One region of the Nocardioides sp. NPDC023903 genome, then DNA from elsewhere that is predicted to be linked to it. Evidence: predicted binding sites of a transcription regulator. Region 1 holds the regulator's gene; the other holds the start of a gene.
The links. Region 1 encodes LexA, which represses DNA repair genes until DNA is damaged. Its sites were predicted from a motif close to TCGAACANNTGTTCGA; they were not measured.
Positions count from the first base shown of each region.

Region 2: AB0F44_RS13185 (SAV_6107 family HEPN domain-containing protein) is a predicted target of LexA. The motif match lies at 11,376-11,391, and genes of this name have one in related genera.

Region 1 is NZ_JBEZZS010000016.1:62,219-76,709, forward strand. Features, by position in the region: gene AB0F44_RS17565 (SDR family NAD(P)-dependent oxidoreductase) at 1-425, shown strand, start outside; gene AB0F44_RS17570 (VWA domain-containing protein) at 528-2,159, shown strand; gene hflX (GTPase HflX) at 2,244-3,728, shown strand; gene AB0F44_RS17580 (SGNH/GDSL hydrolase family protein) at 3,827-4,579, shown strand; gene AB0F44_RS17585 (ATP-dependent DNA helicase) at 4,590-6,599, shown strand; gene AB0F44_RS17590 (MXAN_6640 family putative metalloprotease) at 6,681-8,237, opposite strand; gene AB0F44_RS17595 (alkaline phosphatase D family protein) at 8,324-9,994, opposite strand; gene lexA (transcriptional repressor LexA) at 10,092-10,859, opposite strand; gene AB0F44_RS17605 (LysM peptidoglycan-binding domain-containing protein) at 11,042-11,419, shown strand; gene AB0F44_RS17610 (hypothetical protein) at 11,533-12,441, opposite strand; gene nrdR (transcriptional regulator NrdR) at 12,840-13,340, shown strand; gene AB0F44_RS17620 (vitamin B12-dependent ribonucleotide reductase) at 13,505-14,491, shown strand, end outside.
Region 2 is NZ_JBEZZS010000010.1:79,094-93,584, reverse strand. Features, by position in the region: gene AB0F44_RS13250 (deoxyribonuclease IV) at 1-164, opposite strand, end outside; gene pknB (Stk1 family PASTA domain-containing Ser/Thr kinase) at 167-2,290, opposite strand; gene AB0F44_RS13240 (Rv2175c family DNA-binding protein) at 2,404-2,775, shown strand; gene AB0F44_RS13235 (ribonuclease domain-containing protein) at 2,809-3,219, shown strand; gene AB0F44_RS13230 (barstar family protein) at 3,225-3,647, shown strand; gene AB0F44_RS13225 (molybdopterin-dependent oxidoreductase) at 3,648-5,177, opposite strand; gene sigK (ECF RNA polymerase sigma factor SigK) at 5,279-5,881, shown strand; gene AB0F44_RS13215 (anti-sigma factor) at 5,871-6,548, shown strand; gene AB0F44_RS13210 (polyprenyl synthetase family protein) at 6,579-7,664, opposite strand; gene metF (methylenetetrahydrofolate reductase [NAD(P)H]) at 7,699-8,589, shown strand; gene AB0F44_RS13200 (NAD(P)/FAD-dependent oxidoreductase) at 8,597-9,922, opposite strand; gene AB0F44_RS13195 (DUF4126 domain-containing protein) at 9,919-10,554, opposite strand; gene AB0F44_RS13190 (hypothetical protein) at 10,699-11,292, shown strand; gene AB0F44_RS13185 (SAV_6107 family HEPN domain-containing protein) at 11,463-11,924, shown strand; gene AB0F44_RS13180 (methyltransferase domain-containing protein) at 11,974-12,699, shown strand; gene dinB (DNA polymerase IV) at 12,817-14,022, shown strand; gene AB0F44_RS13170 (DUF3040 domain-containing protein) at 14,168-14,491, shown strand, end outside.

The DNA of each region.
Region 1 (14,491 bases):
GCACCTTCGACATGTGCCGCCAGGCCGCGACCTACATCAGCCGCAACGAGCCGGACGCCAACGGGCAGCGTGGCGCGATCGTCAACCTGGCCAGCGTGGCGGCCTTCGACGGCCAGATCGGACAGGTCTCCTACTCCTCGTCCAAGGGCGGCGTCGTCGGCCTCACCCTCCCGCTCGCACGCGATCTGGCCGCCGTCGGCATCCGCGTCAACACCGTCGCGCCGGGGCTGATCGACACCCCGATCTACGGCGAGGGCCCGGAGTCGGAGGCGTTCAAGGCCAAGCTCGGCGAGAGCGTCCTGTTCCCGCACCGGCTCGGTGAGCCGGCTGAGCTGGCGAGCATGGTCGTGGAGTGTCTGACCAACGACTACATGAACGGCGAGACGATCCGCGTCGACGGTGGCATCCGGATGCCACCGAAGTAAACAAGCCTCAAGAAGTACCCCGACGGCTGGCGCACCGCTAATGTGTGCGCCAGCCGCGGACCGTTTCAGACCGCTCCGCGGGTGTCGGAGCAAGGAGTTCGCATGTCCGATAAGGCGGACACCAGTACGTCGAAGGCGCTCGCGATCATCGAGCCCGGCGAGCCCACGGGGCCGGCGGGAGCCGGCGATCCCCCGCGTGAGCCGCGCCTCACGCGCGAGACGATCGGTGTCATCGCCGGTGCGGCGGGCGTACTGGCCGTGTGCCTGATCGCGACTGCGTTGGTCGCCAACGGCAACGCGGACTCGACCGACGACCGGTCCTGTCTTGGCCCGCAGATGACGGTCGCGGTGGCTCCGGAGGCGGCGACCGTCGTGGGCAACATCCTCGAGGACGCCGGCTGTGGCCAGATCGAGGTGGAGGCGACCAAGACCGACCAGGTCCTCCAGCCGATGGCGCTCGACGGCGACCTCCCCGACGTGTGGATCCCTGACTCCTCGCTCTGGCTCGACCGGATCAACCCCGCGGTCGAGCCGGTGACGCTGCGGGACTCGATGGCCTCCTCGCCGGTCGTGCTCGTCTCCGGAGACGGGCTCACCCGCACCTCCTACGCCGAGGCCTTCGCCGAGGACGACCTGCTGATGGGCGACCCCCAGCGGATGATGAGCGCGCTCGGCACCGCCGTCGCGAGCCAGGGGAAGCCCCAGAACGAGGCCAAGCTGGAGCCGTACGCAGAGCGGCTCGCCTCCGGTGAGGAGGGCGTCGGACCGACCGACTCGGGACGTCTGGCCGAGCTGCAGACCGTCGCGAGCGGGGTGACCGCGACCAGTGAGCAGCAGTGGTCGACGTACGCGCCGATGCTCAAGGCCAGTGCGCCGAAGGAGGGCACGGTGGTCCTCGACTATCCGGTCCTGATCACCGCGGACTCATCGCGCCTCAACTCGATCGCCGCCTCGATCACCAGCCTCGCCCGCGTGCTCGACAGCGGGGCCGCCGACACCGCACTGACCCAGGCCGGGTTCCGCACCACCGGCGCCGGCAAGCCGTCCCCCAACGTGGGGGCCTACACCCGGGTCGACACGGCCACGGTGACGAAGACGGCCTCGGAGTGGAACGCCAGGCTTCGGCCGACCCGGGCGATCGCCGTCATGGACGTCTCCGGCTCGATGGCCTGGCCGTCCGCTCCCGACAGCGCCACGACCCGCCTCCAGCTCACCCAGGAGGCGGCATCGGAGGCCGTCGGTCTCCTTCCCGGAGGCGCCGCGCTCGGGCTCTGGGCGTTCTCCGAGAAGTCCGAGGGCACCCTGGGTGCCGATCACAAGGTGCTCGTCCCCACCCGTCAGCTGGCCTCGAAGAACCAGCGCGCTCAGCTGACCCAGGAGATCGCGGGTCTCACCGAGCGCACCGGTGGCGGCACCTCCCTGCACGACACCGCCTTGGCGGCCTACCAGGCCGCGATCGCCTCCTACGACCCGCTGGCCTCCAACGAGGTGCTCCTCTTCACCGACGGCACCAACGACGATCCCGACTCGATGGACGTCGCCGAGCTCGTAAGCCAGCTCGAGGCTGCCTCCGACCCACGGCGTCCGGTCCGCGTCCTGGGGATCGGGATCACCCCCGACGCCGACCTCGGCACGCTACAGGCGATCGCCGATGCGACGGGCGGGGCGGCGTACGTCGCCGAGCGGCCGGAGGACGTCGGAACCGTTCTTCGAGAGGCTCTCGAGCAGCGCTGAGGCGCGCTCTTGGGCAAGCCTTCAGATAAGCCTTCAGATAAGCATTGTCCCCCGGGTGGTGCGGCGCCGTACCCTTGTTGGTATATGACGAACAACGCACACGATTTTTCACTCGCTGACGAGCTCGAGGCCACCGAGGACTGGGACGCGCTCGACGACGGCTTCGAGAGTGGCTACGTCGACGAGGATCCCGAGGACACTGACCCGACCGTCGGTGCGATGGAGCTCGCCGAGCGGCACGCGCTCAAGCGCGTCGCGAGCCTGCGCACCGAGCTCGAGGACATCACCGAGGTCGAATACCGCCAGCTTCGCCTGGAGCGAGTGGTGCTCGTGGGCGTGTGGGCCGGCGGCACCCAGACCGACGCCGAGAACTCCCTGGCCGAGCTCGCGCTCCTCGCCGAGACGGCCGGTTCGGAGGTGCTCGAGGCGATCTACCAGCGCCGCCAGGCGCCGGACCCCGCGACGTACATCGGACGCGGCAAGGTCGAGGCGCTCAAGGAGATCGTCGCCGCGACCGGCGCCGACACCGTGATCGCCGACGGCGAGCTGGCGCCGAGCCAGCTCAGGAACCTCGAGGACCGCACCGGGGTCAAGGTCGTCGACCGGACCGCGCTGATCCTCGACATCTTCGCCCAGCACGCCAAGTCCCGCGAGGGCCAGGCGCAGGTGGAGCTCGCCCAGCTCAGCTACATGAAGCAGCGGCTTCGTGGTTGGGGTGGCAACCTGTCCCGCCAGGCCGGTGGCCGCGTCGCCGGCGGTGCCGGTATCGGTGGCCGTGGTCCCGGTGAGACCAAGATCGAGACCGACCGCCGCCGGATCAACACCAAGATCGCCAAGCTCAACCGCGAGCTGAAGGCGATGAAGGGCACCCGCGACACCAAGCGTGCCGACCGCAAGCGCCACCACATCCCGGCGGTCGCTATCGCCGGCTACACCAACGCCGGCAAGTCGTCGCTGCTCAACCGGCTCACCGGTGCCGGGGTGCTCGTCGAGGACGCGCTCTTCGCGACCCTGGACCCGACCACCCGCCGCACCACCACCGAGGACGGGCGGGTCTACACGATGTCCGACACCGTCGGGTTCGTGCGTCACCTGCCTCACCAGCTCGTCGAGGCCTTCCGCTCGACGCTGGAGGAGGTCGCCGACGCCGACCTGGTCGTGCACGTCGTCGACGGCTCCCACCCGGACCCCGAGGGTCAGCTGGCGGCGGTGCGCGAGGTCTTCGCCGAGATCGGTGCCAGCGAGGTGCCGGAGCTCGTCGTGATCAACAAGGCCGACATCTCCGACCCGCTGGTGATCGCCAGGCTGCTGCGCGCCGAGCCCCACTCGGTCGCGGTCTCGGCCAAGACCGGCGAGGGCATCGACGCGGCCATCAAGGCCGTCGAGACCGACCTGCCGCGTCCGGGCGTGGAGTTCTCCGCGCTGGTTCCCTACGAGCGGGGTGACCTGGTCAACCGGATCCACCAGCACGGCGAGATCGACCACCTCGAGCACACCGCCGAAGGCACCGTCGTCAAGGGCCGCGCCAATGCGGACCTGGCCGGCGAGCTGGCTGCGTACTCTGCATGATCTTGGGCGCTGATCTCGCCCGCTGATCCGGCGTTGCGACATTGGCGATGACAGGATCGTCCCTCACACTTGGGACGATCAGTCGTCGGAGGGCAGGGATGCGGACACAGGTACGCCACGCGGCGCGCGCCACGATCGTGAGCGCGCTGGTTGGTGCTGTCCTGGTGGCCACCCTCGCGGGCTGTGCCAGCAAGGACGACGGCGCGCTTCCGGGGCAGGATGCGAGCCACGAGAACCACGTGACCCAGGACCTGTGCACCCGGCTGGCCGCGGAGTCGGTGACCCGCGCCTCGGTGGTGACTGGGGCCGGCGAGCGGGTCGTGGTCATCGGCGACTCCTGGGCCTCCGGCTTCGGGCTGGACGACCCCGGCATGTCCTGGCCGCGCTACCTCGACGGTGAGGTGCGCGTCTCCGGCTTCGGTGGCACCGGCTACTCGCACGACCTGATGGAGCGGTGCGGTCCGATCTCGTTCCCCGAGCGGGTCCCCGACGCGGTGGCGCAAGGGGCCGACCTGGTCGTGCTCGAGGGCGGCATCAACGACTCCAAGAGCGACCTCGACGACGTCGAGAAGGGCTTCCGGGCCACCCTGGACGAGCTGAAGGACCACGAGGTCATCGTGCTCAGCGCCCCCAAGGTGAACTCCCGCGCCAAGGCCATCCGGGTCGTCAACAAGATGATGCGGCGGGTCTCGGCGGAGTACGGGGTGACGTACATCAACGTCTTCGACCTCGAGCTGCCCATGCTCGAGGACAACACTCACCTGACGGTCGCTGGCCACATGCAGTTCGGGGAGATCGTCGCCCGGCGGATCGCGGAGAGCCGATCTGAGACTGTCCCCGCCCACGGCTAAAGTTGCCCGGGTGACCGTAACCGAGACCGCTTCCCAGACGCCCGTACGTGAAGCCCTGGCGGACGCGGTCGCGACCCTCGGCGGGGCCACCCGCGAGGGTCAGGTGCTGATGGCCGACGCGGTCGCGCAGGCCCTGGCCGACGAGGAGCACCTGCTGGTCGAGGCCGGCACCGGCACCGGGAAGTCGCTGGCCTACCTGGTCCCGTCGCTGCTCCACGACAGCCGGGTCGTGATCGCCACCGCGACCCTGGCGCTGCAGCATCAGCTCGTCGAGCGCGACCTGCCGCGCCTGGTCAAGGCGATCGGCTCGCGCCCCGGCGTCGACGCGTCCTACGCCGTCCTCAAGGGCCGCTCCAACTACGCCTGCCTCCACCGGGTGCGCGAGGGCGCTCCCGACGACCAGGGCACCCTGGTAGACGTCCCGATGGGCCCGATGGCCGAGAAGGTCCTCGAGCTGCGCAGCTGGGCCGAGAAGCAGGCGGAGAAGGGTGGCAGCGGCGAGCGTGACTCCGCGCCCCGCCACACCGACCGCGAGTGGCGACAGGTCTCCGTCAACCACCGCGACTGCCTCGGCGCCGCCAAGTGCCCCTTCGGCGAGGAGTGCTTCGCCGAGGTCGCTCGCGACAAGGCCCAGAAGAGCCACCTGATCGTCACCAACCACTCCCTGCTCGCGATCGACGCGATCGAGGGCGTGCCGATGATCCCGGAGTACGACGCCGTCGTGATCGACGAGGCCCACGAGCTCGTCGCCCGGGTGACCCAGGCGGCGACCGACGAGCTGACCGCGGCCGAGGTGGAGCGGGCCGCCCGGCGGGCCCAGAAGCACATCGAGGGCTCCGAGGCCGACGACCTGGCCGATGCCTCCGACGCGTTGCGGGCGGCGATCAACGAGAGCTCACCCGGGCGGTTCGTGACCCTCCCCGAGGTCATTTCCGACGCGCTCGTGCTGGTGCGCGACGCCGCTCGGTCCGCGATCTCCGCGCTGCCGAAGCCGAAGGACTCCGAGAGCGCCGATCCCGGGTTCCAGCAGGCCAAGGGCGGTCTGCAGGAGGTCTTCACGACCGCAGAGCGGATGGCCGCCGCCTCAGAGCACGACGTGATCTGGCTCAACGAGGGCGGCGATCCCCAAAGAAATAATGCCAGGCCGCCCCGCCTCTGTGTCGCGCCGCTGCAGGTCTGGGCGCAGATGCGCGAGAAGCTGCTCACCGAGAAGACCGTCGTCTTCGCCTCGGCGACCCTCAAGCTCGGCGGCGACTTCGGCCCCGTGGCCGGATCCCTCGGGCTCAAGGCGGAGGAGCGCACCGAGGTGGGCGTCGGGGCGCAGCGTACCGATGACGTACTGCCGTGGATCGGGCTCGACGTCGGCAGCCCGTTCGACTACGGCAAGCAGGGAATCCTCTACGTCGCCCGCCACCTGCCTCCTCCCGGCCGCGACGGCATGGGCGCCAAGACCCTCGACGAGATCGTCGACCTGGTCGACGCCGCCGACGGACGTACGCTCGGGCTCTTCTCGTCCCGGCGTGCCGCCGAAGCCGCCGCCGAGGTCGTGCGCCAGAAGCTGCCTCACCTGACCACGTTGGCCCAGGGCGACGCGCAGCTGCCCGAGCTCGCCGCGCAGTTCGTCGCCGACCCCCACACGGTGCTCTTCGGCACGCTGTCGCTGTGGCAGGGCCTCGACGTCCCCGGCGACACCTGCCAGCTCGTGATCATCGACCGGATCCCGTTCCCGCGACCTGACGACCCGCTGATGTCGGCCCGGCAGCAGGCGGCCGACAAGGCCGGCGGCAACGGGTTCATGCAGGTCGCCGCCACCCATGCGGCGCTGCTGCTCGCGCAGGGGGCAGGTCGACTGATCCGCACCACCACCGACCGCGGCGTCGTGGCCGTGCTGGACGCCCGCCTGGCCACCGCCCGCTACGGCGGATTCCTCAAGGCCAGCCTGCCGCCGATGTGGGCCACGACCGACCCCGATGTCGTACGCAAGGCCCTCAAGCGGCTCTCGGAGATGGCCTCCGCCTGACCCAAGCCGAGTCGGCGCGTTCTGACCGAAATGCACGCCGAGTCGGCTCGTTACAACGAGCCGACTCGGCGTGGTTTTGGGTCAGCGGTAGGTCTTCGCCCACCAGCGGTGGGTGGCCTTGTCGGGGGTCGCGATGCCGTGGCACGAGAACGCGGTGCCCTGGCCGCAGTTGAAGTTGCTGCTCGCGTTGGCGAAGGTCACCTCGACCTTGCCAATCCGCTTGGAGGAGAAGCCCTCGATGGTCTTGGTGGCGATGCCCTTGCTGTTGGGCTTGAGGTAGAAGACGCCTCGGGTGCCGTCGGTGCGGAAGACGCTGACCACGGCGCCGTTGGCGTTGGGCCGGGCCACGTCGACCTTGACCCGCAGCTTCCAGCCCTTGCCGACGTTCTTCGGGACAAGGCGCTGGGAGGCGTACGTCAGGTGCTTGAGGGTGAACTGGCCGTCGACGGTCTGGTGCTTGGCGGGCAGCGCGGTGCGGCCGTCGTAGACCGGCGCGTAGTAGGCGCCGCCCTCGCTGTAGCTCTTCGAGGGGGCTAGGTTGGCGGCGGCGAAGCGGGTGTACTGCAGCTTCAACGTGGTGCCGCGGGCGGCGAGCGCCTGCCGGACGGCGGTGGTGGAGTAGGTCGACGGCGCTCGGTTCCAGATCGAGAGGACGACCTCCGGCAGCGTCCCGCGCTCCTTGGCGAAGCGCTCGGAGAGATAGCGGAAGAAGATCCAGTTGCCGTAGATGCCGAGGTTGGACGCGTTGGAGTTGTCCAGCGGCTTGCGCTGGTCCTCGAGCTGGCCGTAGCCGAGGTACTGCCGGTTGTCGTTGATGCTGTCGTAGACCTCGTCCTCGACCCAGGTCGCGGTGGACTCCATCATCCAGCGGTCCTCGCCGGCGTCGTAGGCGAACTGGACCGCGTGGAAGTATTCGTGAGCGGCGGTCACCCGGAGGTTCTCGGTGGGCGTGTTGACCGTGCCGTACTCGCTGGTGGCGTAGTCGTTGTCCATGACGCAGTAGGCCGTCGCGGCCGTCTTGGAGACCTTCGTCTCGGGCGCGCAGTAGCCGTAGTAGCCCTCGTCGTAGAGGTTCTCCAGGTAGATGTCGACCTTGCCCGGGGTGACCGCCTTGTCGGCCGCGGGCTTGCGGTAGCCCGCCTGCACGTAGAGGTTGTGGACCTTCGTGACCACGTCGCGGACCTGGTTCGCGTACGTCGTCGAGGCGGCGTCGCCGCCCTTGCCCGGCGTGTAGTGAACGCAGACCACGTCGCTGCAGGTCTGGGTCGCGGTGCGCGGGCGGGCGAGCAGCTCACGGGCGGCCGCCTTGTTGGAGCCGTCCAGGGCGTCCTTGGCGTTCCACAGGTCGGTCAGCGCGATGGTCGCGTCGGGCCGGCCGGCGACGTGCCGCCCGGGCACGACCTGGCGGGCACCGCGTACCGACTGGTTGCGCTTGACCTTCTTGGCCGCCGCGAGCGCTTCCCGGGCCGCCTCCTCCGTCACCGGCTGCTCGGCGCTGGTGTCACCACCGGTCCTCACCGAGGTCGCCGGCGTCGACCCGGTTGCGGGCATGGTGGCGACGAACGTCGCGACGACCATGCCTGCGATCAAGACGAGGGAGCGTTGTTTGCGGGTGATCCGGCGGGCAATGTTTCGCATGAGATACCAGACGTTCGGGAAGGCAGACCTGCGCAGTCTAAGCGCAGAGGGCGGCTGTGTCCGGGGGACACGGCCTAGGACGTGGTCTAGACGGGCTGCGTGACGTGATGGAGCCTGTTGCTTCCGGTTGCCGTGGCGTACGACCTGGCCCAGGTGGCCGTGGTGTTGGAGTCCTTGCGCTCGCCGATGACGTACCAGTCCATCTGGGCGCGGTTGCGGGTCACGTCGAGGACGGAGTAGCCGTGGTCGTCGAAGTTGAGGTAGCGGACGTGGCGGTTGGCGGTCCGGATGATGTTCTCGACCGTCAGGCTGACCGTGCGGCGTGGCGCGCCGAGGATGTCCTTGAGGTTGTTCGAGGTCACCGAGGTGGCCACGAACTCGACCCCGGCGGTCTTGCCGAGCGGGTAGACGGCGGAGTCGTACGGCAGGTCGCAGGCCCACGCTGAGTGGATGTCGCCCGTGACGAAGACGGTGTCGGTGATCGCGTTGTTGCGGATGTGCTCGAAGAGCTCGGTGCGGTCGGCGGTGTAGCCGTCCCACTGGTCGACGTTGTAGGCGATGCCGTTGTCGGGCAGGAGGCCGGTGACGTCGTTGACCGGGCTGATCAGGCTCTTGGGGAGCGCGCCGAAGGTGACCGGGCTGATCATCACCGGGTTGCCGACGATCTTCCACTGGGCGTCGGTGAGCAGACCGTCCTTGAGCCAGGCCAGCTGCTCGTCGCCGGTGATCGTGCGGTCGGGGTCGTCGACGCCGGCGAGGTCGGTGCGGGCTACCTGCTGGGAGCGGTAGGAGCGCAGGTCGAGCATGCTCAGCTCGAGCAGGTTGCCGAAGCGCAGGCGCCGGTAGATGCTGTCGTGGAGGTGGTCGTCGATCTCCACGGTGGCAGTGCCGTCGACGCGCAGCGGCATCCACTCGTCGTAGGCCTGGTTGGCGTTGGTCTTGCGGTCGATCCAGTCGTACTCACCGGGCTCGTTGTTCTCGGCGCCCAGCAGCCAGGCGTCGTTGGCCGACTCGTGGTCGTCCCAGGTGACGATCCAGGGCAGCCGGGCGTGGGCGGCGGAGAGGTCGACGTCGCGCTTGTACTGCGCGTGCCGGATCCGGTAGTCGGCCAGCGTGTGCATCTCGTGGGCCGGCTCGTGCCGCCGGACGTCCTCGTTGGCCATGCCGTAGCCGTACTCGCCGGGGGCGTACTCGTAGAGGTAGTCGCCCAGGTGGAGGATCGCGTGCAGGTCGTCGCGGGCGGCCAGGTGGCGGTAGGACGCGAACCAGCCGGCCTGCAGGTTCGAGCAGGAGACCACCCCGAAACGTACGTTCTCCGGGGCCGCGTCGGCGGCCGGAGCGGTCCGGGTGCGGCCGACGCGGCTGGTCTGGCCGTTGTAGGTGAAGCGGTAGAAGTACCAGCTCTCCGGCGCCAGGCCGGTGACGTCGAGCTTCACGGTGTGGTCGCGGTCAGGACCCGTCTGGTGGGATCCCTTCGCGGTGACGCGGCTGAAGTCCGCGGTGGGCGAGACCTCCCAGCGGACCAGGACCTCCTCGCCCTGCCCGGACCCGGGAGTCGCGTCCGCGGTCGGCGTGACCCGGGTCCAGATGACCACGCGGTCCGGGAGCGGATCACCGGAGGCGACGCCGTGCTGGAAGTGGTTGAGCGTGCCGCCTGCGGCCTCGGCGGGCTCGGGGAGAACGATGGCTCCGGCTCCTGCGGCGGTCGCCAGCCCGGCGGCGATGAGGGTGCGGCGGTCGATCTGCGTCTGGGTCACGCTGTATGGAACGACGCAGCCGCCGGCCCTGTCATGGGCCGGCGGCTGGATTTCACGCAGTGTTCCCGGACTGGTTCCGGGAGGTGTGGCGCAGGACTCAGAGGCTGCGCAGGACCGCCGTCACCTTGCCGAGGATCGACGCGTGGGTGCCGTCGATCGGCTCGTACGCAGCGTTCTGCGGCAGCAGCCAGACCTTGCCGTCCTTGCGGGAGAGCGTCTTGACCGTGGCCTCGCCGTCGATCAGCGCGGCCACGATCTCGCCGTTCTCAGCGGTCGGCTGCTGGCGCACGACCACGAAGTCGCCGTCGCAGATGGCCACGTCGACCATCGAGTCACCGGAGACCGAGAGCAGGAAGAGGTCGCCGTTGCCGACCAGCTGCTTGGGCAGCGGGAAGACGTCCTCGATGCTCTGCTGGCTCGAGGTCTCCTCGGCCAGGATCGGTCCACCGGCCGCGATCCGCCCGACCAGGGGGACCATGGCAGCGGCGGGGTTGGGGTTGATGTCGGCCTCGGCGGTGATCGTCGACTCGGGCTCCTCGCCGGACATGGCCTTGCGGTGGGCCATCACCTCCGGGAGGAAGACCTCGAGAGCGCGCGGTCGCTTCGGGTCCTTGCGGATCAGACCACGCTGCTCCAGCGCGCGGAGCTGGTGCGCGACGCTGCTGGTGCTGGTCAGCCCGACCGCGGCGCCGATCTCGCGCATGCTGGGCGGGTAGCCGCGCTGCTCGATGCTGTCGCGCAGGTGAGCGAGGATGCGCTGCTGACGCGGCGTGAGCCCGGTCGCGTCCGGCGGCCCGTCGGGCAGCTCGCGGACGCGGCTCTTCTTCGAACCGCCTGATCCGGTGCCTGTCTTCTGCGTGGTCATGTCATCACATTAGTCCCTCTAGCACCACGACATCAAACATTTGTTCGACCTCTTGGGAGGTGCGTGTCGGCGTTCGAAAATTCTTGGGGTCGCTACTTGCGTTGTTCGAACACGTGATCTACCTTCGAACATGTGCTCGATCGAACACCTGATCGAGAGACTTGTGACCAGGAGGCCGTGAGATGAGTGCAACCGTCTATGTGCTGCCCGTAGCCGAGCCGCCCCGTCCGGTGCGGGAGGAGCGTCGCTCGACCGTGCGGCTCACCCGTCGCGGACGAGTCGTCGTGTTCGCGTTCGCGCTCGTCGTGCTCTTCGGGATCGCGCTGATCGGAGCGAAGGTGGCGTTCGCGGTGGAGAACGGTGCGGACAAAAGCCCCGCCTCCTCCGCCCACACGATGGTCGTCGGCGATGGCGACACGCTCTGGGACATCTCCTCGAAGGCCGTCGCCGGCACCGACTCCTCGATTCGGGAGATGGAGCAGAGGATCAAGGAGCTCAACAGTCTCGAGTCCTCGATGCTCATGTCCGGACAGACGCTGATCGTTCCGACCGCGCCGTAAGGCGCCGCACAGATGTCCGGCTGCTCCTTCGACCCTGGCAGCCGGCTACCGGGGAAAAGAGTGAGAGTGCTGCAGGCGATGGGAAGCGTCTGCAGCACTCTCGCTGTCTCAGGTCAGTGGCGCCCGCGATAGGGGCTGTCCGGCTCGGCCGGCGGCCACTGCTTGTTGCGCGTGCTGTGCCGCGGCGGCCACTCGTCGTCCGGCTGGACCGGCTGGACCGGCTGGACCGGCGGGTCCTGGGGCTGGCGCTGGGTGGGCATCGCCTGGGTCGCGGCGGGATCCTGGGTCAGCCGAGCCCGCGAGCCGGTCTGGCCGTAGCTGGTCGGAGCCTGGTAGGCACCGGACTGATACTGCGGCGAGCCGGCCTGCTGGGTGGGGTAGCTGTCCGTGCTGTATCCCTGCGAGCCGTACCCAGGGGTGCTCTGCGGCGTCGACGTCGGTGTCGGCGGGCTGGAGTAGTAGGGCGCCGGAGTGGGCGGTGGGCTGGTCGGCGGCTGGTAGGCCGACGCGCCGTACGCGGCGCGACTGCCGGTGTTGCCGTAGCTCTGGTCGCTGCCGGGGTAGCCGTAGGGCGACTGGGAGCCGGTGTCGGGGTAGGCCGAGCGGTTCCCGGTGTCGCCGTAGGGCGGCTGGCTTCCGGTGTCGGAGCTGTGCCGGCCGTAGCCGGTGTCGTCGTAGCCGTAGGAGCCGGTGCCGTAGTAGTCCTGCTCCGGGTAGGCCTGCTCAGGGTAGGCCTGGTCGGAGTAGGCCGGGTCTGTGTAGTCCGTCTCCTCGACGTAGGCGTTGGAGTGGCTTCCGGCGTAGTCGTCGGTTGGCGGGGTGGGGGAGCCGGAGAAGGCCCGCCAGGCCTTTCCGGCGAAGGTGAAGGTCAGGAAGAGGCAGGCGACTGCAACGACCGCCGCGATGGCGAGCTTCGCCCAGGCGCCGGAATCGCCTCCCCGTGCGTCGGCCCCGAAACCGACGGCGACCCACACGAGCACTCCCCAGATGACGAGGAAGGCCAGTGTCGCGATCGCAGGCAAGATGAAAGGTGGCCGGGGACCGCTTCTGGGGCGCGTGCCTCTCCGCGACCCGACGCGATTTCCTCCGGAGATGTTTGTCACGGGGGTCATTCTTACGCATCAGGGCCAGTCCGGCGCCCTCGAACCGGAATCTTTCGGTGTTTGACCGGCGACACGCCGGACACGCGGGTAAACCCGACCCTCGCTTGCATCGTCGTGGGGGCGGGCGTACGGTTACCACTACATCTAGTAGTTACACGGCTGTAGTTATCCACATCTAGTTCACATGAACGGGCGGATGGCCCACAGCGATGAGGGTGTTGTTCCACAGGGGCTCACGCTCATATCCACAGGTTCCACAGGCTCGGGCCGCCAATGAGACGGCCTGGATCCACAGGTCTCACGAGAGGGGCTCGACCGTGCACTGTCCGTTCTGCCGACACAGCGACACCAAGGTGCTCGACTCCCGCGTGGCCGAGGACGGTGGCCAGATCCGGCGCCGCCGGGTCTGCCAGGAATGTGGGAAGCGGTTCACGACCGTCGAGCAGATGCAGTTGATGGTGGCCAAGCGCTCCGGCGCAGCGGAGCCGTTCAGCCGCGACAAGGCGGTGCACGGCGTACGCAAGGCATGCAAGGGCCGGCCGGTCACCGAGGACCAGCTCGCCTGCCTCGGCCAGGAGGTCGAGCAGGCGCTCCGCAGCCAGGGGCTGGCCGAGGTTCCCAGCAACGAGGTGGGGCTGGCGATCCTCGCGCCGCTGCGCGAGCTCGACGAGGTGGCCTACCTGCGCTTCGCGAGCGTCTACCGGGCCTTCGGGTCGGTGGAGGACTTCGAGCGTGAGATCCAGATGCTGCGTACGGAACGGGAAGTCCAGGACTTCGAGGCAGAACATCCGGTCGAGGCCCCAGTGGGCTCCGACTAGGTCCCACGGGACACATAGACCGGCCCGGGCAGGCCGTGGGGAAGCGACCTGTCCGGGCCAATCAACGGCACAGCCAGCGAAACCAGTTAGAACAGAGCAAGGACTCCACCATCAGCACCGACCAGCAGTACGGCACAGCGATCGATGACAACAGGGGGAACGAAATGACAGACACGGCAGCAGAGGCACAGGCATCGTCGAAGACGGGCGCCGGGCTGAAGATCGAGCGGATCTTCAGCACCGAGGGCGTCCACCCTTACGACGAGATCACCTGGGAGCGGCGCGACGTCGTCCAGAAGAACTGGAAGACCGGCGAGACCGTCTTCGAGCAGACCGGAGTCGAGTTCCCCGACTTCTGGTCGATCAACGCCTCGACGATCGTGACGACCAAGTACTTCCGCGGCGCCATCGGCACCGAGAAGCGCGAGCAGAGCCTGAAGCAGCTGATCGACCGGGTCGTGAACACCTACGTCGCCTCCGGCAAGGAGAACGACTACTTCGCCACCGACGCTGACGCCGACCTCTTCGGTCGCGAGCTCACCTGGCTGCTGGTCAACCAGCACTTCGCGTTCAACTCGCCGGTCTGGTTCAACGTCGGCACCGAGTCCCCCCAGCAGGTCTCGGCCTGTTTCATCCTCTCGGTCGACGACTCCATGGACTCGATCCTGAACTGGTACAAGGAGGAGGGCCTGATCTTCAAGGGCGGCTCCGGTGCCGGTCTCAACCTCTCCCGCATCCGCTCCTCCAAGGAGCTGCTGAAGTCCTCCGGCGGCACCGCCTCCGGCCCGGTCTCCTTCATGCGCGGCGCCGACGCGTCCGCGGGCACCATCAAGTCCGGTGGCGCCACCCGCCGCGCGGCGAAGATGGTCGTGCTCGACGTCGACCACCCCGACATCGAGGAGTTCGTCGAGACCAAGGCGCGCGAGGAGGACAAGATCCGCGCGCTGCGCGACGCCGGCTTCGACATGGACCTGGGCGGCAAGGACATCTCGTCCGTGCAGTACCAGAACGCCAACAACTCCGTGCGCGTCTCCGACGAGTTCATGCGTGCTGTCGAGGAGGGCAAGAAGTTCGGCCTCCGGGCGCGTACGACCGGTGAGGTCATCGAGGAGATCGACGCCCGCGAGCTGTTCCGGAAGATCTCGATCGCC
Region 2 (14,491 bases), on a different contig from region 1:
GGCTTCCCGGCCGAGAGCGCCCAGCCGCGCGGGTTGCCGACGAAGATCTGCAGCGTCTCGCCGCCGACCGCGTCGGTGTTGGCGAGGGCACCGGCGACGAGACCCTTGCCCACCTGTACGTGGGTGCCGATCGGGTTGCGAAGAGAGGTCCGAGAAGAGGTCAAGGTCAGTTCAGCCAGATCGTGATCTCGGAGCCGTACGGCGCCTCGCCCCCGGCGGGCTCCTGCCGGGTCACGAAGTTGAGGCCGAGCGCGAAGTCGTCCTTCTCCTCCTTGACCTTGAAGCCTGCAGCCTCGAGGGTCTGCTTCGCGGTGTCCTTGCTGCTGCCGACGACGTTGGGGACGGCGACGGCGGCGGGACCCTTGGCGACCACGAGGGTCACGGTCTCGCCCTTGGGGAGGGTGCCGGAGTTGGGGCTCTGGCTGAGCACCGTGCCAGGCTGGGCGTCCTTGTTCTCCTCCTCGGTGATCTCGACCTTCAGGCCGTCGGCCTCGAGCGACTTCTTGGCACGCTCGGCGCTGCGGCCGGTCCAGTCGACGATGTCGACGGGGGCCGGACCCTTGCTGATCACCAGCACGATCGCCTTGCCGGGCCGCACCAGCGTGCCGGCGCGCGGCTGGGAGTTGATGACGTGGCCCTCGGGGACGTTGTCGTTGAACTTCTCGATCGGGTCGCCGATGCCGAGGCCGAGGTCGCGGATCTCGTCCTGGGCGTCGTCGGCGACCATGCCCTTGACCTTGGGCACGGAGTATTCCTCGATGCCCCTGCTCACGCTGATCTCGACCGTCGATCCGGGCAGCACCTTGTCGCCCTGGCCGGGGTCGGAGTCGATCACCACGCCCTTGTCGATGGTGTCGGAGAACTCGGTGTTGGCCGAGACCTCGAAGCCGGCGTCCTGCAGCTGCGTGGTGGCCGCGGCCTTGCTCAGACCGGCCACCGAGGGCACCCGCTCGTAGCGGCCGTCCACGAACCACCACAGTCCGGTCGCCACCAGCGCGACGGCCACCACGGCGGCGCCGATCGCGATCGGGCCCTTCCAGGTCGCCGGCATGCTCCAGCGCTGCTTCGGCTGCGCGGGGGTCGGGGCGATGCGTACGTTCTCCTCGGGCTCGCTCAGCGAGAGCCGTGCGCCAGAGGGGAGGCCGACGCCCGGGGGCGGTCCCGGCGGACCCGGGGGACGGCCCGGCGGGGGACGGGACGGTCCGGTCGGGCCGGAGGGTCCCAGGCCGAGCGCGGGCAGGACGGCGGTCGACTCGGCGGCTGACTCGTCGTGGGCCCGTGCCGGGGAGTCGGCGACCTGTGTGCACTTCTCGGGCGCGCCGGCCCTGGGAAGCGCCAGGTCGGCGGTGAGGTCGGGGTCGTCGAAGATGCCCGCGGACAGGGTCGCCATGACGCGGTTGACCATGCGCAGCAGCACGCCGGCGTCGGCCGGGCGAAGCTCGGGATCGCGGGCGGTCGCGCGGGCGACCAGGGCGTCGACGTACCGCGGGATGCCGGGAGCGGCCTTGGAGGGCGGCGGGACGTCCTCGTGGACGTGCTTGTAGGCGACCTCGACCGGCGAGGGGCCGCTGTGCGGCTTGCGGCCGGTGAGCAGCTCGTAGAGGACGACGCCGGCGGCGTAGACATCGGACCGTGGGCCGGACCTGGACTCGGTGACCAGCTCGGGCGCGAGATAGGAGACGGTGCCGACCAGGTTGCCGGTGGTGGCGTCGTTGGAGTTGTTGTTCATCACCCGGGCCAGGCCGAAGTCGGCGACCTTGACCCGCTGCGAGATCGAGGCGGCACCGGTGGTGATGAGCACGTTCTCGGGCTTGATGTCGCGGTGCACGATGCCGATCGCGTGCGCAGCGGTCATCGCGCTCAGGATCGGCTCGATGTAGGCCAGCGCCTTCGCCGCGCCCAGCGGCGCCTGCGAGGCGATGGTGTCGCGCAGGGTGTGGCCTTCGATGTACTCCATCGCGAGGAAGGCGACGCCGTCGTCCTCGTCCTGGTCGTAGACGGCGACCACGTTGGGGTGGGACAGCTTCGCGGCCGACCTGCCCTCGCGTACGAACCGCTCGGCGAAGTTGCCCTCCTCGTCGAGGTCCTGGTGCATGACCTTGACGGCGACGATGCGGTCCAGCCGCATGTCGTGGGCGACGTAGACCGTCGCCATGCCGCCCTTCGCGACCTTCTCGACGATCCGGTAACGCATCCCCAAGACTTTGCCCAGAAGGGGTTCGGATGCGGTAGCCGAGCCTCCGCCGTGGCGCCCGATGACGTCGTCACGGGGGTCCGCCTCACTAGCCACGCGATCCTCCTGTCTCCGGTCGGAGAAGTATTCCGGACCGGGCAATGGTACGGACCAGCGGGTCCCACTCACGACTTTCCGAACCGGCTACCCCGGCCGGTAATGTGATTGTTATGAGCGACTTGCGGCTGGCGGAGCAGGATCTGGGCGTCCTGGTTGAAGAGTGGATCGACTGGGCCACGGCCGCGTCGTTGCTCGGAGTGACCGTGGGGAAGGTGCGCACGATGATCCGCGAGCACGAACTCGCGGCGGCGGTGCCGCCGGGCGTCAAGGGCCAGCACATCCCGGCCCTGTTCATCCAGGATGGCCTGCCGGTCAAGGGTCTGAGCGGGCTGCTGCACGTGCTCCACGACGGACGCTACGACGACCGCGAGATCATCGCCTGGCTCTTCCTCGACGACGACCTTCCCGGCCGCCCGATCGACGCGCTTCGGGAGAACCGCGGGTCGGAGGTCAAGCGCCGGGCTCAGGCCATGGCACTCTAGACCCGCCCGTTCCGTACGTCTCGGAGGAACCTCGTGAGGTCGAAGTACGCCCTGGTTGGCCTGGTGATCGCCGTCCTGATGGCGCTGGTCGCCGGATGCGGAGGCGGCGGTGACTCCGGCGCGGGCGGTGGCGGGAAGACCGGCACCGACCCGGAGAGCGGCCTCGCCTGGATCGCGGAGTCCGATCTGCCGCCCGAGGGCGTGGAGACGCTCGAGCTGATCGACGCCGGCGGCCCGTTCCCCTACCCGGGCAAGGACGGCAGCACCTTCGGCAACCGCGAGGGGATCCTGCCGGACGAGGCGTCGGGCTACTACGCCGAATACACCGTGCCCACGCCCGGCTCCGATGACCGCGGCGCGCGGCGTATCGTCACAGGCGAGGGTGGGGAGTTCTACTTCACCGAGGACCACTACGAGTCGTTCTCACGGATCGACCGGGGGTGATTGAGATGAGTGGACTGGCAGGGCTTCTGGCCGGGAAGGCCGATCCCGGCGTCTATCGGTGGCACACCGAGCTGGCCGCGGCCGACCTCTCCGACTCGGTGACCGGCGCCGGCTGGTCGCTGGCGCAGATCGCCGTCGTGGCCGAGACCAAGGACGAGGTGCTCGGCGCCATCGGTGCCGCGCTGCGGTTTCCGGCCCACTTCGGCCGCAACCTCGACGCGCTCTGGGACTCGCTGCGCGATCTCTCCGCGCCCACGGTGCTGCTGTGGGAGACCTGGGGATGCGCTGCGTACGCGGATCGTGCCGGTTTCGACAAGATCGTCCGGGTCCTCCAGGAGCGGTCCGCGGAGATCTCCGAGGACCGCCCGGCGTTCACCGTGCTGCTGCGCGGGGACGGCCCGGAGACGGACCTGCCCGACCTGGGCTGATCACCCGACGTTGACGGTACGCGTCGGGTAGCCGGTGGCTCCGTCGGGAGCGGGCGGCGCCTCGTCGGCGGTCTGCGGAGTGCCGGTGCGGTCGTAGGCCCTTGCCTGGATCTGGTGCTCGCCCTCGGTCGCGTCCCAGCGGTAGGTCCACTGGCGCCAGGTGTCGATGCTGTCCTCGGCGGCGAGCGTGGCGGGCTCCCAGGGGCCGTCGTCGACGCGTACCTCGACCTTGCTCACGCCGCGGTGCTGCGCCCAGGCGACACCTGCGACGGTCACCTCGCCGGGCGTCGTGTCCTCGCCCGGGATGTCGATGCGGCACTCGGTCTTGATCGGTCCCTCGGCAGACCAGCCGCGGTCGGTCCAGTAGGCGCGGAAGTCGGCGAAACGGGTGACCTCGAGGTCGGTGAGCCACTTGGTCGCCGAGACGTAGCCGTAGAGGCCGGGCACGACCATGCGTACGGGGAAGCCGTGGTCCTGGGTCAGCGGCTCCCCGTCCTGGGCGATCGCGAGCAGCGAGTCGCGGCCGTCGGTGAGCGCCTCGAGCGGGGTGCCGATGGTGATGCCGTCGGCACCGGTGGACTTGACCGCGTCGGCGTCGGGGGAGAGGCCGGCGCGCTTGAGGACGTCGCGGATGCGTACGCCGGTCCAGGTCGCGTTGCCGATCAGGTCACCGCCGACCTCGTTGGAGACGCAGCAGATCGTCACGCGGCGCTCGTAGAGCGGCATCGCGAGCAGGTCCTCGTAGGTCAGCTCGACCGGGTTGTCGACCAGGCCGTGGATCTTGAGCCGGTAGTCGGCGAGGTCGACGCGTGGGGTGAGCAGGGCGATGTCGATGCGGTAGAAGTCGTCTACGGGGGTCAGGTGGGGCGTGAGGCCGTCGATCCGGAGCTCTGCGCCTCCCGGGAGGGGCGCGGCGGGGGAGACGGCTGCCGGGATGGGCAGCTTCGTCGCGGGGTGCCGGCGGCCGGTGACCACCTTCGCGCCGACGCCGCCGACCGCGCCGACCGCGGTCACGGCGGCCGCGGCGACCAGGAACCTGCGACGGTCGAAGCCGTCGGGCGCCTCTGCCTCGGTGGGCGGGCTGTCGGTGTCGCGTAGGGGCCGGGTGAGGAGGATCAGTGCGGTGATGCCGACCGCGAGGCCGATCACGATCGCGACGATCCCGGTTGTCCCGTTGCCGGCCCGGTCGGCCAGGAGGGCGGCGATGTCGATGGCCCCGAGGAGCAGCAGCATGCCCGCGCCGAGGGCGGGGCGGCGTACGGCCAGGGCGCCGGCCACTCCGAGCAGGACCAGCGTGACCAGCCCGACGCAGCCGAGCAGGATCGGCTTGTCGGCGGTGCCGAAGGTGGCGACCGCCGCCTCCTTGAGCCAGCGCGGGGTGAGGTCGATGACCCGGTCGCCGAGCGCGAGCAGGGGAGAGGCGCCGCCGGCGAGGGCGGCGATCAGCTCGGCGACGCCGAGGCCGAGCACGCCGGCGGCTATGCCCGCGACGGGGCCGTACGGACGTCCGAGGAGGATGCGGGATGCCATGCTGTGGGTTCGTGGCCGATCGATGGTCGGATGGGACCAATCCTCCCACTCTTCGGCTGCGAACCCGGAGTGAGATCGGTCATTTGTCGAAAGGGGTGCGCGTGCGGCGAGCGCTGCGGGTCGTGGGCGACGAGACGTCACCCGACCCCGATGACGACCTGGACCCGGCGGCGGTGCTCGCCGCGGTCGCCGGTGGCGACCTCGATGCCTTCGGCCGGCTCTACGACGACCTGGCTCCGCTCGTCTTCGGCGTCGCCCGGCGGGTCGTGCGCGACCCCTCGCGTGCGGAGGAGGTGACCCAGGAGGTGTTCACCGAGATGTGGCGCCAGGCCGCCCGGTTCGACCCGTCGCGCGGCTCCGTCCGGACCTGGGTGCTGACGATCGCGCACCGTCGCGCCGTCGACACCGTGCGCTCCTCGCAGGCCTCGCGAGCGAGGGAGGAGCATGTCGCCCGGCGTGAGCCGGTCGACGTCGCCGGCCCGGAGGACGCCGTCGTCACGGCGGCGGAGCACGAAGGCGTACGCCGCTGCCTGGACTCCCTCACCCCGCTGCAGTCGCAGGCCGTTCGGCTGGCCTACTACCAGGGCTTCACCTATCCCGAGGTCGCCGAGCTGCTCGGCCGGCCGCTGCCGACGGTGAAGTCGCGGATGCGGGACGGGCTGATCCGTCTTCGTGACTGTCTGGAGGCTCGCGATGGCGCCTGACGTACACGGCCTGGTCGGGGCCTATCTCCTCCATGCGTTGGAGCCTGCCGAGCGAGCAGAGGTCGAGGCGCACCTGGCTGCCTGCCCTGACTGCCGGGAGGAGGTCGACTCGCTGCGGTCGGCGACCGCGTCGCTGGCCGATGAGGTCGCCGAGACACCTCCGGCATCGCTGCGCGCGAGCGTGATGCGTACGGCCTCGGAGACTCCGCAGCTCCGGCCCGTCGTCGCGGCGGACCGCGCTCGCCGTCGTTGGTTCGCGGGCGTGATCGCCGCGGTCGCCGCCCTGGTCATCGGTGTCGGCGTGACGGTAGGCGTGGTCGTACAAGACGACGACCCGCCCGCCATGACCGCCGCCGAGGTGATGTCGGCCCCCGATGCGAGGATGCACAAGGAGGAGACGTCCGACGGCGAGCTGATGGTCGCGATGTCCCACGAGATGCACATGGTCGCCGTCGACACCGCCCATCTCGACCGCCCTGCCGGGATGACCTACCAGGTCTGGTGGCACACCGACGCCGGCATGGAGTCCGCCGGCGTCCTCGACGAGGAGATGGCCGTCGCCGTACCGGTCGAGGACGGCGACCTGATGGTCACCATGGAACCCGAGGGCGGCTCCGACAAGCCGTCCGACAAGGTCCTCTTCGAGATGCCCGCCACCTCGCTCTAGACGCTTCGGCCGCCCGGGGTGACGTCTCGGCTAGACCGTGCGCTGGGTGGCGGCGGTGGCGAGGGCGCGCAGGACCTCTGCGGCGTTCGCGTCGAGGACTCCTGACGACTTGGCGTCGTCGAGGGCGGTGAGGCCCTGGTCGGCGAGCTCGGTGATGGTCTTCTCGACCTGCTGCTCCGCGCCGGAGGAGGCGATGATCGTACGTAGCTCCGCGACCTGGTCCTCCGTGAGCGGCTGGCCGAGGGAGCGGTCCAGGAGGTCGGCGTCGGCGGGCGGTGATGCCTTCAGGGCGAGGGCGACCAGGACGGTGCGCTTGCCCTCGACGAGGTCGTCGCCGGCGGGCTTGCCGGTGACCGAGGGGTCGCCGAAGACGCCGAGGAGGTCGTCGCGGAGCTGGAAGGCCTCGCCGACGGGGAGGCCGTAGGCCGAAAGGGCCTCGATCTGCTCCGGGGAGGCTCCGGCCAGGGCGGCGCCGACGTGGAGGGGGCGCTCGACGGAGTACTTGGCCGCCTTGTAGCGCACCACCTTCATCGCCGCTTCGACGTCCGCCGCGCCGCGCGCCTGGACGGTGATGTCGAGGAACTGCCCGGCGATCACCTCGGTGCGGGTGTGGTCGAAGACCGACAGGGCGGCGGAGGTCTCGGAGTCCCCGAACCCAGAGGTACGCAGCAGCTCGTCCGACCAGGTCAGCAGCAGGTCTCCGAGGAGCACGGCCGCGGCATCACCGTAGGCACGGGACCGGCCCGGCCAGCCCGCGGCGGCATGGTCGGCCTCGAAGGCGCGGTGCGCGGAGGGCGCTCCGCGCCGGGTGTCGGAGTCGTCGATGACGTCGTCGTGGACGAGCGCCGAGGCCTGGAGCAGCTCGAGCGCCGCGGCGGCGCGTACGAGCGACTCCTCCTCGGCCGGCGAGGGGGCGGGGCGGACCGCGTGGAAGCCCCAGTAGCAGAACGCGGCGCGCAGCCGCTTGCCTCCGGACATCGACTCGCGGGCCCGGCGCAGCAGCGGTTCGACCTCGTCACCGAGCGGAACCAGCCGCTGGGACTGTGTCTCGAGAAAGGTGTCCAGTGCCCCCTGGACGCGACTGCGGAATTCATCGGCGTCCCACGTTTCATTCACTCTCCGAGCCTAGGGCACTGCCTAGGATGGCCCGATGGTGACTGGACGTGGACGCTCCCTCGCGGAGCTGATCAACCAAGGCGAGCGCTCGTTCTCCTTCGAGTTCTTCCCGCCGAAGGACGAGGCCGGCGAGGAGCAGCTCTGGAACGCCGTGCGCGCGCTGGAGCCCTACCGCCCCACCTTCGTGAGCGTCACCTACGGTGCCGGCGGCTCGACCCGTGACAAGACGGTCGCCATCACCGGCCGGATCGCCGCGGAGACCGAGCTGCTGCCGGTCGCCCACCTGACCTGCGTCGGCCACACCCGCGACGAGGTCGCGGGGATCCTGGACGCCTATGCGGCGAAGGGCGTCGAGCACGTGATGGCGCTGCGCGGCGACCCCGCCGAGGGACCGCGCGCCGAGTGGACCCCGACGCCGGGCGGTCTCGACTACGCGATCGACGTGGTGAAGCTCGCCCGGGAGCGCGGCGACTTCCGCATCGGAGTCGCCGCCTTCCCGGAGGGCCACCCGAGTGCCGAGTCGCTCGAGGCCGACGCCGACGTGCTGGTCGCCAAGGCGAAGGCCGGCGCGGAGTTCGCGGTCACCCAGATGTTCTTCCGTGCGGCCGACTACTTCGGCCTCGTCGACCGGGTCCGAGCTCGCGGCGTCGACATCCCGATCCTGCCGGGGATCATGCCGATCCTGAACCTCGCCGCCATCCGCCGCCAGAGCGAGCTGATCGGCGCCGAGGTCCCCGAGGAGATCGTGGAGCGCCTCAGCGCCGCCGGTCCCGAGCCCGCCGACATCCGTGCCGAGGGCATCGCGGTGGCCGCCGAGCTGTGCCAGGAGCTCCTCGACGGAGGCGCGCCCGGGCTGCACTTCTACACGCTCAACCGCTCCAAGGCGACGCTGGAGATCTTCGCCAAGCTCAACGTCACGGTCTAGACCGCGCTCATTTCTCGGCAGGCCCGATCGACTGCGCGACCAGCGCGGACGACAGCCCGGCGAACGGCAGCCCGGAGCCGGGCGTGGCGTGGGCGCCGGCGGCGTACACGTTCGGGAGAGGGGTGCGCGGCCCGAGACGCTGGAACACCGTGCCGCGCCCCGACCACTTCACGCCCAGCGGTGACCCGCGCCAGCGGCGTACGAGCTCGGCGGCGCCCAGGTCGACACGGTGCACGACGTGCTCGCGCACATCGATCTTGTGGCGCGCCAGCGCCAGCAGGACGTCCTCCATCAGCTTGCCGTAGGAGTGGATCGTCCAGGCGTGCTGCCCCTCGGGGGCGAGCCCGCGGGTGCGTACGACAAGAGTGGGCTCGCCGTGGAGCACCAGTTCGTCGGGCAGATCGACCAGATGCTCGGGCAGCGAGGAGAGCCCGAGATGGAACGTCATCGGCGGGATCGCCGGCAACGTGCGCTCCACGAACGGCCGCAGGGCCGGCAGCGAGCGCGGGTCGAAGGCGAGGACGACCGCTCCGTCGGCGCCGAGATCGATCTCTCCGGCGGTGGTGCTGACCGCGACCGCCCGCCCTTCGCGTACGACGATGTCCTCCACCCGGGTCGCGGTCTGAACCGAGACCCGGCGGGTGGCCATCCGGGCGGCGAGCACCTCGGCCACCACCCCCATCCCGCCCTCGACCCGCCAGGCGCCGAACCGCTGCTCGAGATAGGCGGTCAGCCCGGCCCAGGCAGGTACGTCACGCAGCTCCTGCCCCGCGGCGACGAACGGGTGCGCCGCGACCAGCCGGAGCCGCTCGTCCTTGAACGTCTTGCGCAGCCGCTTGTGGAGGGTCTCGCGGGACCGGAACCGTTCCGCGACGGCGGAGGGCAGCGCCGAGGGCTCCCACGGCACCTCGAAGTAGTGCTGGCGCAGCACCTCCCAGTCCTCGCTGAACCGGGCGACGTAATCGGTCCATCGCTGGCCCATGCCAGGGCCGAGCTCGTCGAAGGCCGCCAACTGGGCGCCGCGGGTGCCGCCGGGGATCGAGACCGAGGTCTTGTCGGCGAACCGGTGCTCGCGGATGACGTCCATCGGCACCAGCTCGAGCTCACGCTCCGCGGGCCGACCGGACTTGCGGAACAGGTCGCGCATGACCGCGGGCAGCAGCGTCGAGGTCGCCGAGGCGTCCCAGGTGAACCCCTCCTCGCGCACCGGCACCAGAGCGCCGCCGAGCTGACCGGAGGCCTCGAGAAGGGTCACCGAGTGGCCGAGCTTGGCCAGCCTCGCGGCGCTGGCCATCCCGGCGTACCCGCCCCCGAGGACGACGACGCTGGTCACTGGACGGGGTAGGGCTTGGTGGTGCCGTCGGAGGGCTCGTCCGGCGGCGGGGCGCCCCGTCTTCCGCGGCGGGTGAGCCTGCGCCAGCCCCCGCGAACGGTGCGGATGATGAAGTACACCAGCACCAGCCCGGTCGCCAGCAGGACCGCGGCGATGCCGGCGGCGGCCAGCGGATGCTCGGTCGCGAACCAGACCACGCCGAGGACCAGGCCGTCCTCGGCCAGGCTGACCACCGAGTTGGAGACCGGCTCGGGGGAGGTGTTGACCGCCAACCGCTCGCTGGCCTTGACCAGATGGGACATCAGCGCCGAGGTGCCGCCCACGACGCCGGCGACAGCCGCGTTGAGCGAGTCGGCCTCGCCGGCGAGCAGGACACCGATCACGGCGCCGATCGTGGGCCGGATGAACGTGGAGATCGAGTCCCAGGTCGAGTCGATGTAGGGGATCTTGTCGGCGACGAACTCGATCGCGAACATCACCCCCGCGGCCGCCAGCACCGGCCAGGTGCCGAGCACGTCAGGGATCTCCTCGGCCCCGGTCGTACGCTGCACGACGCCGAGCACCAGCACGACCAGGTAGGCGTTGATGCCACTGGCCCACCCGCTGGAGAAGGTCAGCGCTAGAGATTCCATGGAGACATCTTGGCCTACGCCACCGACAGTTCGGACCCGGCCCGAGACCAAGCGCACGCGATCCCGTATTTACCTCCGTTGTGCCCCGTGCGGCAGAATGGGCTGATCAACGCAGAGTTCACCCCCACGTCGCAAGGAGACCGGATGACCATGACGACACCCGACGAGAACGAAGGTGTGGTCGTGAACGAGGACCTGGAGGCCACTGTCGAGGTGGCGGCCCTCGCTGCCGAGCCCGTGCCGCGGGAGATGACGTGGGCGATTCGCCTGATCGTCGGTCTGATCGCGTTCAGCGCCGTCGTGGTCGTGGTGATGGTGCTGACCTCCGACGAGTTGGTGCGCGCGTGGGCGGAGGGCAACTCCTCGGCCAAGCGCATCCTGGAGACCGAGGGGCTCGAGGCCCTCATCAACCCGCCCACCGACAACCGGGTCAGCGCGCCGGCGTTCATCGCCCCCGCCATCACCCTGTTCGGCGTGATGGCCGGCATGCTCGGTGTGCTCGCGGTCTTCCTCCGCAACGGCTTCGAGTGGGCCCGCATCGTGATCACGTTCCTGGTCTTCATCTCCGCGGTGGCCAGCGTCGGCGGCATCCTGACCGGCCCGCCGGTGATCATCAGCGTGCTCACCGCGATCGCGATCGTCATCGCCGCGGGGCTGCTGGTGGTCATGTGGCTGCCAGCCAACACCCGCTACATCCACCCGCCGCACCTCATCCGCGGCGCCGTCGCCGACGACTGAGCGACCCGCAGCACCCCTCGACACGCCCCGTCCCCGATTCGTCCTTGTGACTGTCGGTGGCGGGGTGTAGTTTGATCTCGTGTTCGAACAGATGTTCGAACAACCAGGCTCTGGCGGGCGTCGTCCTCGACCCCCGACGCCCGCCGGAGCCGTCCACTGCGGGGTCGACCGTGAGCGAGAAGGACGACCCGATGCATCTGCTGCCGGCGACGACACACAGCTACCTCTTCCGCGCCACCGAGTCCCTCGCGGAGGCGATCGTGGCCGACGACGTGCCGAGCAGGTACGCCATCGCTCATGTCGCCGCCCTCCAGGCCGCGGCGGCGCTGATCGCCGCCCGCACCGACCCCGTCGAGGCCGCGAGCCGTGCCGGCCGCCGTCGTCCGTGGAACGCCTGGGTCCGTCTCAAGAAGGTCGCGCCCGAGCTCTCCGAGTGGGCCGACTACTTCGCCGCCGGCGCCGCCAAGCGCGCCGCCGCTGAGGCCGGCTCGATCCGGGCGGTCACCGCGGAGGAGGCCGACGACCAGGTGCGTGACGCCGACCGGTTCCTCGCCGTCGTCGAGGAGTCCCTCGGGCTGATGGCCCACACCTCTCCGGCCACCCGGCTCCCGCACGACCGCCTCGTGGGCTGATCCAGGTGTGGCGTACGCAGGGTGGGAGGCAGGGCCTACGCTTGGCCCCATGTCAGCTGGCTCCGCTTCCACCAGTCGTCGGGCAGGCGCCCGGACCGTCGCCGTCTGGGACGCGCTCGACCCGGTCCTGGCCTCCGGCCCGCTCGACGTCCTCGACATCGGCGGCGGCACCGGCACCTCAGCCGTACGCATCGCCGGGCTCGGCCACCGGGTCACCGTCGTCGACCCCAGCCCCGACGCGCTGGCCGCGCTCGACCGCCGGGCCCGCGAGGCCGGCGTCTCCGTCGACGCGCGCCAGGGTGACCTCGCCGCACTCTCCGACGTCGCCGACCCGAGCGGTGCCGACGTGGTGCTCTGTCACGGTGTCCTCGAGGTCGTCCCCGATCCCGCGGCGGCGCTGGCAGGGATCCGCGAGGTGCTCCGTCCCGGCGGCACGCTCAGCCTGCTGGTCGCCCAGCGCACCGCCGCCGTCCTCTCCCGCGCTCTCGCCGGCCACTTCGCACAGGCCGCAGAGCTCCTCGACGACACCACTTCGCAGGGGCGCTCCGGTCGCCGCTTCGCCCTCGACGAGGTCACCGGGCTGCTCGAGGCTGCCGGCTTCGCGGTCTCGGATGTTCGTGGCGTACGTGTGTTCGTGGATCATGTTCCTGGGTCGCTGCTCGATGTCGATCCCGGTGCGACCAACGCGCTGGTCGATCTGGAGCAGGCGGCGTCGACGCGCCCGGATTATCTGCCGCTGGCTTCGCAGCTGCATTTGCTCGCTTCGCTTCGCTGACGGCTCGCTTCGCTTCGCCGGTTGGCGCCGACGCGGCGCAAAGGTCCCGCCTCCGCTAGCGCTCCGGCGTGACATTTGCGCCGAGTCAGCGCTTGTCCGCGTCCTCGGAGGATCGGGGTGACCTCCTCCGCTGGCGCTCCGGAGGTCACCCCGATCCTCCATGTCGACATGGACGCCTTTTTCGTGTCCGTGGCGATCAGGCACCAGCCCGAGCTGTGGGACCAGCCGGTGGTGGTCGGGGGACATGCCCGTGGCGTGGTGACCTGCGCCAACTATCCGGCGCGGGCCTACGGCGTGAAGGCCGCGATGCCGGGGTCGATGGCGAGACGGCTGTGCCCCCAGCTCGTCTCGGTCCGGCTCGACTTCGGTGAGGTCGCCGAGGTCTCCCACCAGGTCCGCGAGATCTTCCGCCGCGCCACCCCGCTGGTGGAGGTGGTCAGCGTCGACGAGGCGTTCCTCGACGTACGGGGAGCGACCAGGCTCTTCGGGAGCCCCGAACAGATCGCCCAGCGGATCCGCCGCCAGATCGCCGAGGAGCTGAGCATCACCTGCTCGGTCGGCGTCGCGCCGACCCCGAGCGTGGCCAAGGTCGGCAGCCGCAAGGCGAAGCCCGACGGCGTCGTGGTCGTCCGGCCGGAGGAGATCCCCGGCTTCCTCCACCCGCTCGACGTCGGAGAGCTCTACGGCGTCGGCCCGAGCACCCGGACCCGGCTGCGGCGGCTCGGCTTCGAGACGGTGGGCGACATCGCGCGCACCCCGGTGCCGACCCTTCACCAGATCCTCGGTCCACGCCTCGGCGGCCACCTGCACCGGCTGGCCACCGGCACCGACCGGCGCGAGCTGACCGGGCGGCTGGGCCCCGACCTGCCCGACCGGTCCACCGGAGCCCAGGAGACCTTCGGTCACGACCTCAGCGACCGCGAGGACATCGTCCGCGAGCTGCTGCGCCTCTCCGCCCGCGTCACGCGCAGGATGCGGCGGGCCGGCACAGTCGGCCGCACCATCGCACTGACCGTCCGGTTCACCGACTTCAAGACCATCTCGCGCTCCCGCACGCTGCCCGATCCCACCGACGTCACCCAGGAGGTGCACGCCACCGCTGTCAGCCTCTACGACGAGCTCAACCTCCGGGGCCGGGCCCTGCGCCTGGTCGGGGTCCGGGTCGAGCACCTGGTCACCAGGGAAGGCACCGACCGGCAGCTGGTGCTCGGCGAGCGGGAACGGGGCTGGTCCGAGGCCGACCGCGCCATCGATCAGGTCGCCGAACGCTTCGGATCGAGCCTCGTACGCCGCGCGAGCCTGCTGGATCAGGGGCGGGGTTGACGCACCTGCCACCTCGCTTGACACAATCGGTCGTGGTTGTGCCATGTGGCAGAACGTCAAGGGACAAGAATTTTCTGGGCTCACTACCGCCTTCAGGGTGGCCAGCCTAGACTTGGAGATGCCCCAACAGGACATGGGAGGTACGGTGCCACTCTCGGAAGAGGAGCTTCGCCTGCTTGAGCAGATGGAGCGCGCGCTCTCGGCGGAGGACCCGAAGTTCGCCTCCGCCCTCCGAGGCACGGCTTTGCGCCGTGCCCAACGTCGACACGCGGTCCTCGCGGGCATCGTGCTCGCCGGTGGAGTCGCGTTGCTGATGACCGGTGTGATCTCACGGATGTGGATCGTCGGGGTGGTCGGCTTCCTGGTGATGCTGGCCTCGACCTCCGTGCTGCTCACCGCTCTTCGTGGTGCTGCCGCGGTCGAGGAGGACGATGGGGACCACACGCCCCGCACCTCGTTCCTCGACCGG